2 regions of the Dorea formicigenerans genome follow, and region 2 is predicted to be linked to the other one. Evidence: riboswitches for the same ligand, from Rfam matches in the RefSeq annotation. Region 2 holds a riboswitch; the other holds the start of a gene.
The links. Region 2 has a riboswitch for thiamine pyrophosphate ahead of thiS (sulfur carrier protein ThiS). Riboswitches for the same ligand answer to the same signal wherever they lie in the genome.
Positions count from the first base shown of each region.

Region 1 (5,453 bases), 630 kb from region 2:
GAATGGGCTGCGTACAATAAAAAGTATCTGAATGACATTCATAAGAGATGGAAAAAGGAAAATAAATAAAACGGCTTTTAGAGAAAAAGCTTCCAGATGAAATGTATTTGTATCTGGAAGCTTTTTCTATGTATTCCTTTTTTTATGTATTCTATCTCCTGAGAAGATTCCTGCTATAAGTGGCAGGTGAATTATAAAATATCGATGTATTCGCCGGCAAGTGCTTTGTTCATGCTTCGTACGGCACAGAATTTACCACACATACTGCATGTATCACTGTGGTCATCCTCCGGACGACGGCTGTCGCGGATCGCTCTTGCAGTATCTGGGTCAAGAGCACAGGCGTACTGTGCTTCCCAGTCCAGTTTCTGGCGTGCATCAGCCATTTTATCATCAATATCTCTTGCACCAGGGATACCTTTGGCAATGTCAGCGGCGTGGGCGGCAATCTTAGAAGCGATGATGCCTTGTTTTACATCGTCTACATTTGGCAGTGCCAGATGCTCGGCAGGTGTTACGTAGCAAAGGAAAGCAGCACCGTTCATGGCAGCAACTGCGCCTCCAATGGCAGCAGTAATATGGTCATATCCAGGAGCAATATCTGTGACGAGTGGTCCAAGTGTGTAGAATGGAGCGCCCATACAGATGCTTTGCTGAACTTTCATATTGGCTGCGACCTGGTCAAGTGGTACATGTCCAGGACCTTCGACCATGACCTGTACATTATGTGCCCATGCACGTTTTGTCAGTTCGCCGAGGCGTACAAGCTCTTCAATCTGGCATACATCTGTGGCATCGGCCAGACATCCCGGGCGGCATGCATCACCAAGGGAGATGGTAACATCGTATTCTTCACAGATATCCAGAATTTCGTCGAAATGTTCATAGAACGGATTTTCTTCTCCGGTCATGCACATCCATGCAAATACAAGACTTCCTCCGCGGCTTACGATATTCATTTTACGTTTGTGTTTTTTGATCTGTTCAATAGTTTTGCGGGTGATTCCACAGTGCAGTGTTACAAAGTCCACACCGTCCTCAGCGTGAAGACGTACTACATCGACGAAATCCTGTGCAGTCAGAGTAGCAAGATCTCTTTGATAGTGGATGACGCTGTCATAGACCGGAACAGTTCCGATCATTGCCGGACATTCGTGTGTCAGCTTCTGCCGGAAAGGCTGAGTGTTGCCGTGGCTGGATAAATCCATAATGGCCTCTGCTCCGAGATTTACAGCACTCATCACTTTCTGCATTTCGATATCGTAATCTTTACAGTCTCTTGAGACTCCGAGATTTACATTGATCTTCGTGCGAAGCATACTGCCGACGCCTTCCGGATTCAGACATGTGTGGTTTTTGTTGGCACAGATTGCAACCTTGCCTTCAGCAACGAGCTTCATCATCTCGTCAGTGGACATATGCTCTTTTTGAGCAACGGTCTTGATTTCAGGCGTGAGAATTCCTTTTCTGGCTGCATCCATTTGTGTAGTGTAGTTTCTCATGTTCATTTTGCCTCCATTTTCATTTTTTGTCTGAGTTTTTCTATAGCGGTACAAGGTGGTGTCCCCAATGTATCGCTTGTATAAAAAAAGAAGATGCGTAGAGCATCTTCCTTAATTATCGCGTTAAGATATGTTCCCTACGTTGGCATTATCCAAATCAGGTTATGGGTCGAAGCGGAATTACGCTTCCTCTCAGCCGGTTTTCACCAGCTCCCCGTATGTAATTTTCGGAATGCCCATAGAATGATATGTATTGCATGGAACGTTCCGATTTACCAGTTATTATAGACCTGAAAAAATGTAAAAGCAAGATGAAAATGTGATTTTTGCCATTTTTGCCATAACTGGAAGCATTGAAAAATAGAAATTAGTTTCCTGCATAGGGCAATGTGTGGTAGAATAGAAACATCTTGTGAGCTATAACACATGATATTTTGAAAAGAGAATGTTCAAGTAGAAGGGAAGATATATATATGAGTGGAAAGAAAGGGGAACATGAACCGGAAAAAGAAGGGGTACTTGCAACGATATGGGATTATGCCAAGACATTTCTTATTATTTTTCTGGTCGTGTTTGCACTAAATAAACTGGTCTATATCAATGCGGTGATTCCGTCTGAATCTATGCAGACAACAATTATGAAGGGAGACCGGATCATCGGCAGCCGGCTTGCATACAAATCAAAAGATCCGCAGAGGTTTGATATCGTCATTTTTAAATATCCGGATGATCCATCTAAGATATTTATAAAAAGAGTCATTGGTCTGCCTGGGGAGACTGTGGAAGTGAAAGACGGAAAAGTATACATAGATGGAGCAGAGAAGCCATTGGATGACAGTTTCTGTAACGAAGTACCGATCGGAGATTTCGGACCATATGAAGTTCCACAAAACTGCTATTTTATGATGGGGGATAATCGTAATAACAGTTTGGATTCCAGGTACTGGAAGAAGCATTTCGTAGAAAAAGATGCGATTCTTGCAAAGGCCGTTTTCCGCTACTGGCCGTTTAGTGAGATTGGGAAGGTTGAGTAGACCGGACTAATAAAAGTAAGAAAAAGGATTTGAGAGGGAAAAACAATGAGTACAACAAACAAAGAAGAAAAAGTGGCAGATGTCAGCACGGAGAATATATACCGGCTGAACGGAAGAGTGCCACTGAAAAAAGCAATTCCATTCGGGCTGCAGCACGTACTGGCCATGTTTGTATCAAACCTGGCGCCGGTGCTGATCGTTTGCAGTGCCGCGCTGGTAAGAGGAACAGGGGAACACTTGACTTCTGCAGAGATCACCCAGCTTTTACAATGTGCTATGTTCGTGGCAGGTATCGGAACATGTATGCAGTTATATCCGGTGTGGAAGATCGGGTCTGGGCTTCCGATTGTTATGGGAGTCAGCTTTACGTTTCTTGGAAGTCTGTTAGTAATCTGTACCAATCCGGAACTTGGATATGAAGGGATGGTTGGTGCTGTTATTTTAGGCGGTATTTTTGAAGGACTGGTAGGTCTTAGCGCCAGATACTGGAAGCGCTTCCTGACACCAGTCGTATCCGCGTGTGTAGTTATCGCAATCGGACTTTCGTTATTGTCCGTAGGTATGGATTCCTGGGGCGGCGGAAGCGGAGTTGCTGATTTTGGTGCATGGTATCATCTGGTTGTTGGAGCATTTACACTGATTGTATGCCTGGTAGCCAGATATTTACTGAAAGGGGTATATAAGAATCTGAATGTCCTGGTAGGATTGATTCTTGGATATCTGTTGGCAATCATTTTTACGGTTGCAGGCATTGCGCCGATGGTAGACTTTTCCGGAATTACAAAGACTGTACAGGAAGTTGGAGTCTTCAGTCTGCCGAAGCTGGTCTTTCTGACCAGCCATAAACCAATCTTTGATATGGGAGCATTTTTGACAATTGCTATTGTATTTCTTGTATCTGCGGCAGAGACAACTGGTGCAACAAGCGCCGTATGTACCGGTGCTTTAGATCGCGAGATCAAGATGGAAGAATTGCAGGGGTCACTTGCTGTAGATGGATTCTCCAGTGCACTTTCCGGCTGTTTTGGATGTCTGCCGTTGACTTCTTTCAGCCAGAATGTAGGACTTGTAACGATGACGCAGGTCATCAACCGGTTTACGATTTTGATGGGAGCATTTATTTTGATTTTGTCATCACTTTTCCCGCCGCTGGGAGCATTTTTTAATTCCCTGCCACAGGCAGTTCTTGGCGGCTGTACAGTTATGATGTTTGGTTCTATTATGTATGAAGGAATCAAGATGCTCAAAGAATGTGAGTTCGATGACCGGACGATGGTCATTGTATCACTGGCATTTGCAATCGGTGTAGGACTGACACAGACATCCGGCAACTTCTTCAGTGCATTTCCACATGAGGTGGGAGATATCTTCAATGGAAATGCAGTGGCAGGTGTGTTTGTGGTATCTCTGCTGTTGAGTTTGTTTTTGCCGAAAAAGAAAAAATAATTTTGTGAATAAAATAGCATATGTTGACCAAAAGTAGTTTGGCAGGTTATAATACAAAAAGACAATTTAAAAGAAGATAATTAAAAAAGACTCTGACGGCAAGGTAATCCGAGCGGGAATAGTCGAATATATCGGACACAGGGAAGATGCAGTTGGGGAAAGTGCATCTTCCTTGTACAAGAATCCATCATGCAGAAATCGCATCTGTACAGATTTCTCAGGGTGAATACTACTTTAGTGGCAGATATAAGGACTTTTTTCCGGAAGGAGAAAGGTCCTTTTTCGTTGGGAAAAATTTGGAGGAAGACATGTTAAAGGTAGCGATTTACGGAAAAGGTGGAATTGGGAAATCCACAGTAACTTCGAATCTGGCGGCAGCATTTGCTACAATGGGGAAAAGAGTCATTCAGATAGGCTGTGACCCGAAAGCAGATTCTACAATTAATCTGCTGGAAGGAAAGCCTCTTCGTCCGGTCATGAACTATATGCGGGAGGAAGACGAGGAACCGGAGAAATTAGAAGATATTTCAAAGGAAGGATTTGGCGGCGTACTGTGTATAGAGACAGGCGGCCCGACGCCGGGACTGGGATGTGCTGGCAGAGGTATTATCGCAACATTCCAGCTTCTGGAAGATTTGAGACTTTTTGAGACATACAAGCCGGATGTAGTGCTCTACGATGTTCTCGGAGATGTTGTGTGTGGCGGCTTTGCAGCACCGATCCGGGAAGGCTATGCAGAAAAAGTATTGATTGTAACGTCCGGAGAAAAGATGGCGTTGTATGCGGCTAATAACATTTCCAGCGCAGTTCGCAATTTTGAAGACCGAAGCTATGCACGGGTGTTTGGCATTGTACTGAATCACAGAAACGTGGAAAATGAGGTGCAAAAAGTGCAGGCATTTTCTAAGGAAAGCGGAATTCCAATCGTGGGAGAGATTCCAAGAAGCGATGAGATCATCCGTTACGAAGATCAGGGACAGACGGTGATTGAAGGAAATCCAGAGTCAGAGATTAGTGGAAGATTCTATGACCTCGCAAAAAAATTACTGGAAAGCGAGGAGTAAGGACATGGTGGGAATTACGAAGATGAAAGCAGAAAAACAGAAAGCGGAAAAAGAAGCATTTTTCTGTACAACGAAGGAACTGAGCAGGCTTGGCCTGGAACAGATTCCGACACAGTTTCAGTCACATAAGCATCTGATCTACAGTTCGCCGGCTACACTGGCATTCAATTCACCGGGAGCAGAAGGCTTTGGCGTGAAGCGTGCCGGTCTTGCAGTACCAGATTCCATTATGTTGATCGTGGCTCCGGGGTGTTGTGGAAGAAATACTTCACTGATCAGTTCGATGAAGGAATATAATGACCGGTTCTATTATCTGATGATGGACGAGACCGATATTGTGACAGGAAGACATTTGAAAAAAATTCCAAAAGCAGTAGAGGAAATCTGTAGTGTCTGTCCGAAAAAAC
Region 1 covers NZ_CP102279.1:1,417,977-1,423,429, forward strand. Annotated here, with positions in the region: gene NQ560_RS07015 (LytR/AlgR family response regulator transcription factor) at 1-69, shown strand, start outside; gene thiC (phosphomethylpyrimidine synthase ThiC) at 192-1,502, opposite strand; TPP riboswitch at 1,619-1,729, opposite strand; gene lepB (signal peptidase I) at 1,976-2,536, shown strand; gene NQ560_RS07030 (uracil-xanthine permease family protein) at 2,582-3,982, shown strand; gene NQ560_RS07035 (nucleotide-binding protein) at 4,291-5,046, shown strand; gene NQ560_RS07040 (nitrogenase component 1) at 5,051-5,453, shown strand, end outside.
Region 1: it holds a riboswitch for thiamine pyrophosphate, as region 2 does, so the genes downstream of both, thiC (phosphomethylpyrimidine synthase ThiC) here and thiS (sulfur carrier protein ThiS) in region 2, are expected to answer to the same signal.

Region 2 (5,453 bases):
TGTGAATGCGCAGCTTCAGGCAGCGCGTGAGGCACAGGCAAAGCAGGAGGAAGAAGCGCAGAAAAAAGCACAGGAAGAAGCGGCAAAGCAGGCATCAGCTTCCACTGGAAATAATACTTCCGGAAGCAGTTCCAATAATAACAGCCCTTCCAAACCTTCTAATTCCGGAAGTAATAATAACTCCGGGAGCAGTTCCAGTAATGGAAAGTATAATATTCCTTCCGGTGGTCTGACCCCATCCAAAGGGAGAATCTGGTTTAACGGACATACTGAAACCTATTATTCACAGAAGGTACTTCCGGGAGCAGGACTTAACATTCCGGGACGTCATATTGCGAGTGACGGAACAATCCGTGACAAAGATGGTTATATTGTACTTGCCAGTGATGACTATCCAAAAGGAACCGTGGTCGAGACCTCTCTTGGAGCTGGAAAAGTCTATGATAGTGGAAGTGGAAAAGGTAATATTGATTTGTATACCGACTGGTAGGAAAAGAAAGAGTGAGAACTCATATGACAGAAAAATTGCTCAGACCGTGTAAGGTCTGAGCAATTTTTTGTCATATAGAATGTGTACTAAATTTTTGGCTGATACCGCATATTGGAAACTTTGTAGATTGTGATAAACGCCTTAGGATCCACCTGATTGATGTATTTCATCAATTTCTGGTATTCTGTTTTATCCACAATGGTGATAATTTCGTTATGCTTTTCCATTGTGTAAGCACCGATGGCTTCATAGATAGTAGCCCCGCTGTGCAGTTCATATAAAATGAAGTGGCGCAGCTCTTCTTCTTTCTGGGTGATGATGCAGACGCGCCGTTTCATATCTTGATTGAAGATAAAGTGATCCAGTACGATTCCGTTAAAATAAGTACCGAGGACACTTAAAACTACAGTTTTCTTATCGTACACAAGTGCTGCGGACAGAGCCACACACATACCGGACAGTGACATGGCTTTTCCGAGATCCATATGCAGATATTTGTTCATGATTTTGGCAACAATATCCAGTCCGCCAGAAGAGGCATTTCGATTGAACAAAATTGCAAGTCCGACGCTTACGACCAGTATATAACAGAGTACATCCAGTTCCTGGCTGTCGGTCATGGAGTAAAAATCCGGGAAAATCTTTTCGAAAAGCCCCAGAAACAGTGGAAGCATAATGCTTGTATAGACAGTTTTTGCTCCGAATTCCCGACCGCATGTAAAGAATCCGATAATCAGAAGCACTACATTTAAAATCATAGTGATTGCTGACAATGGAAGCGGTACAAAGTTTGACAGAATGATTCCAAGACCAGAGATACTGCTGACAGAAGCGTGGCTTGGTACAAGGAAGAAGTAGACTGCAGCGGCAATAATTGCCACAGCAAGCGTCAGAATCAACGTTTCCTTTACAGAGTCTGTGTATTGATTTTTCTTATTCATATGTAACAATCCCCCACAAATAACATTTGCAACATTCATTTGCAAAGTATATTTTAACTGGTTCTGTGTGGAATAACAAGGTGTCTGTTGTATAAAATTGACAGAGATTTATAAAGAGCAGTATAATTAAAAAAGTAATAGCAAATGAGGGGATGGATTGGGAGGAGATGTATGGGAAAAAGAAAAGCCGTTTATTGGATCCTTCTTGCTTTGATAATGGTCACAGTGACAGGTTGTGACTATACGCTGGAAGAAAAGAGAGAAATGAAGCGTTATGAAAAGCAAGGACGGGAAAATGCGAAAAATTATATAAGAGAAAAATATGGAATCGATGCAAAGATTACAGAGATAAACTGTGAGAAATACAGTTCAAGTCCGGTGCCGGATTTTTTCCCTGCTCCCACCGGAAATGTATTCGTGAAAATGAAGTACAAGGGGGCAGATTTTTTAGTTGCGATATCAGGACAGAAAAAGAATACGGACGGGCTTGATAATTATCAGTTTCAGGAGATTGCCACAGCATTTGCACAAGAAATGTATAACATCACAGGACTTCACGCAGAGAGTGCCTATGTATGTTATGGTGAGTATGGAACGGTAAAAGATGAAAAAAATGGAATGATCCACACATTTTATGATGGGGAAAATCTGGCAGAAGTCTTGCAGAAGGAATCTGCAAGAGCTGTTGTATCTTATGCCAATCAGGACGTAGAGCAGATTCCTGTATCGCAGATAAGCCAGAAGACAGGCGTTGATACAATATTGCTTACGGATTACGAGAGCCGGGAAGCATATCAGACGGTTCGGTGTCCATATTATAATCTGGCTGGCTGGCCGATTGAAAATGGAATAGAGAATCAACTGTATCTGATGAATGGATATCGTGTTGTGGGTGCGGGTGAAGATACCTATGTAAAATGTGAGAAAAAAATTCAGGATGATATTATCCTGATTACAGAAAATCCAAAGGATCAGATCATACTTGAAAAAACCAGTCTGGATTCACAGGAGAATTGGAATGGAAATGGATTTATTGATGCGAAGCAGGTAGCCAGTGCCTATGCATTTGACACAAATTCTGAAAAAGTATATGTGTATTTTCCGGTGGAAAAACTGGACACGAAAGAAGTGAAAGAAGCTCAGTTAGTCAAGCAGTATCAGTATAAAGGAGAAACATGCTATGACAATATCATCAGCAAAGTGACTGATGATGGCAAGTATATTCATGGCATCGTCTATACAAGAGACGAGACGGAGATAAAAATATCCGTGTTTATAGATAAGTAGGTGAAGAAAGCAACGAAGAAATTACCGAGTGCTCTTGACACAAAATAAAAATCGATTTATACTAGGCATTGTAAATAAAAGGGGAGCTTGTGATAGCAGGCTGAGAGGAAGTCTTCAACTTCGACCCAGAACCTGATTTGGATAATGCCAACGTAGGAACGTATAAGATAATGTTACGGGAGATACATTGGTGTATCTCCTTTATTATGCATAGGAAACCACGTCTTTTCTTCTAAGCCAGGTGCGAATCATAGAATATAGGAAATTTTGAGAGTGAACAGAGTTCATGAAGGGGTGCACCACCGCGGGTGTATTTCTTTGTGAACTCTGTTTTATATAATAGGAAATTACATTTCCTTTTATATAAAAAGCCTCCGGCAGGATGCGCACTCGCATTTCCGGAAAGGAGCAGCCATGATTACAGTCAATGGAGAGAACAGAACATTGGAAAAACCAGTGTCAGTAACGGAATACTTGAAAGCATGTAATTATATTCCGGTGCAGGTAGTAGTAGAATTGAATGAGGAGATCATCAAAAGAGAAAATTACGATACAACTGTACTGAAAGATGGAGATGTTGTAGAGATTCTGCATTTTATGGGCGGCGGAAGCTTCTAAGCTTCACGATATGCGAATAGCAGGTATTATAATTTATGAGTAAACAAAGAAAGGTGGATAAAAAAATGACAACAACAAACACAAATGAAGACAAATTAATCCTGGGAGGACATGAATTTACTTCCCGTTTTATTATGGGATCTGGAAAATTTTCATTGGAGCTTATGAAAGCATGTATTGAAAAAGCAGGAGCACAGATCGTAACACTTGCTTTGCGCCGTGCTAATGAAGGCGGACTTGCTAATATTCTGGATTATGTGCCGAAGGACGTAACACTTCTTCCGAATACATCCGGTGCCAGAAATGCGCAGGAAGCAGTCCGTATTGCAAGACTTTCCAGAGAGCTGGGTTGTGGAGATTTTGTAAAGCTTGAAGTTATTCACGATTCGAAATACCTTCTTCCGGATAATTACGAGACAATCAAGGCAACAGAGATCCTTGCAAAAGAAGGGTTTGTTGTTATGCCATACATGTATCCGGATTTGAATGCAGCCAGAGATCTGGTAAATGCAGGGGCAGCCTGTGTGATGCCTCTTGGTTCTCCAATCGGTTCAAATAAGGGAATCTGTACAAAAGAGTTTATCCAGATTCTTATTGATGAGATTGATCTTCCAATTATCGTTGATGCAGGAATCGGTCGTCCGTCACAGGCATGTGAAGCTATGGAAATGGGTGCGTCAGCAGTGATGGCCAATACTGCTATTGCGACAGCAGGAGATGTCCAGGTTATGGCTGAAGCGTTTAAAAAGGCAATTGAGGCAGGAAGAAGTGCTTATCTTTCCGGATTAGGAAGAATACTGGATAAAGGAGCAAGTGCGTCTTCACCATTAACAGGATTTTTGCATGAGTAAATTGCACTGATAACAGAATACAAGTATAAAGATATACAAGAAAAGATATACGAGAGGATCAATGTAACAGCGATGGTAGAAACAATGCAGACCAGTAAAAAAGATGGTCATTTTAATGAAAGTATTGTAAATGAAGAAATACTGGAAGATATGAAAAAGAATCGTATCGATCATATGAAGTATCTTCCGGATATGGAGCAGTTGGAAGAATCTGATGTGATGGACCAGGTTATTTCTGCAATGAAAGCATATGATTATGATAAATATACAGAAGCAGATGTAAGAAGAGCACTGGCGCATGATAACCGGACACCAGAGGATTTTCAGGCACTGCTTTCGCCGGCAGCACTTCCGCTTTTAGAGGAGATTGCGCAGCAAGCACAGATTGAAACAAGAAAGCATTTTGGAAACAGTGTGTATATGTTTACGCCAATTTATATTGCAAACTACTGTGAAAATTACTGTATTTACTGTGGATTCAACTGTCATAATAAGATTCGCCGTGCACAGCTTAATGAAGAAGAGATTGAAAAAGAGATGGCTGCTATTGCCAAGACCGGACTTCAGGAAATATTGATTCTTACAGGTGAGAGTAAGACAAAATCTAATGTGGAGTATATTGGAAAGGCATGCGAGATTGCACGAAAATATTTTAAAGTGGTAGGTCTTGAAGTATATCCGATGAATTCGGATGAGTATGCATACCTTCATAAATGCGGAGCAGATTATGTGACAGTCTTCCAGGAGACTTACAATTCAGATAAGTATGAAACATTACATTTAGCAGGACATAAAAGGATTTTTCCATATAGATTGAACACACAAGAACGTGCACTTAAGGGTGGCATGCGAGGTGTTGGTTTTGCGGCACTTCTTGGACTGGATGATTTCCGCAAAGATGCTTTTGCGACAGGTTATCATGCATATTTGCTTCAAAGAAAATATCCGCATGCAGAGATTGCATTTTCTTGTCCAAGATTGTGTCCGATCATCAATAATGATCGCATTAACCCGATGGATGTTCATGAGCCGCAGTTACTTCAGGTAGTCTGTGCATATCGTCTGTTCATGCCATTTGCAAGTATTACGGTGTCTACAAGAGAATGTGCCCGTGTTCGTGATAATCTGGTAAACATTGCAGCGACCAAGATATCCGCAGGAGTCAGCACAGGAATTGGAAGTCATGTGGAAGATATCGAAGATAAAGGTGACGACCAGTTTGAGATTTCAGACGGAAGAACGGTGGATGAAGTATTCGATGCGCTG
Region 2 covers NZ_CP102279.1:2,047,376-2,052,828, reverse strand. Annotated here, with positions in the region: gene NQ560_RS10095 (coiled-coil domain-containing protein) at 1-490, shown strand, start outside; gene NQ560_RS10090 (YitT family protein) at 577-1,431, opposite strand; gene NQ560_RS10085 (hypothetical protein) at 1,603-2,718, shown strand; TPP riboswitch at 2,788-2,894, shown strand; gene thiS (sulfur carrier protein ThiS) at 3,133-3,336, shown strand; gene NQ560_RS10075 (thiazole synthase) at 3,402-4,187, shown strand; gene thiH (2-iminoacetate synthase ThiH) at 4,260-5,453, shown strand, end outside.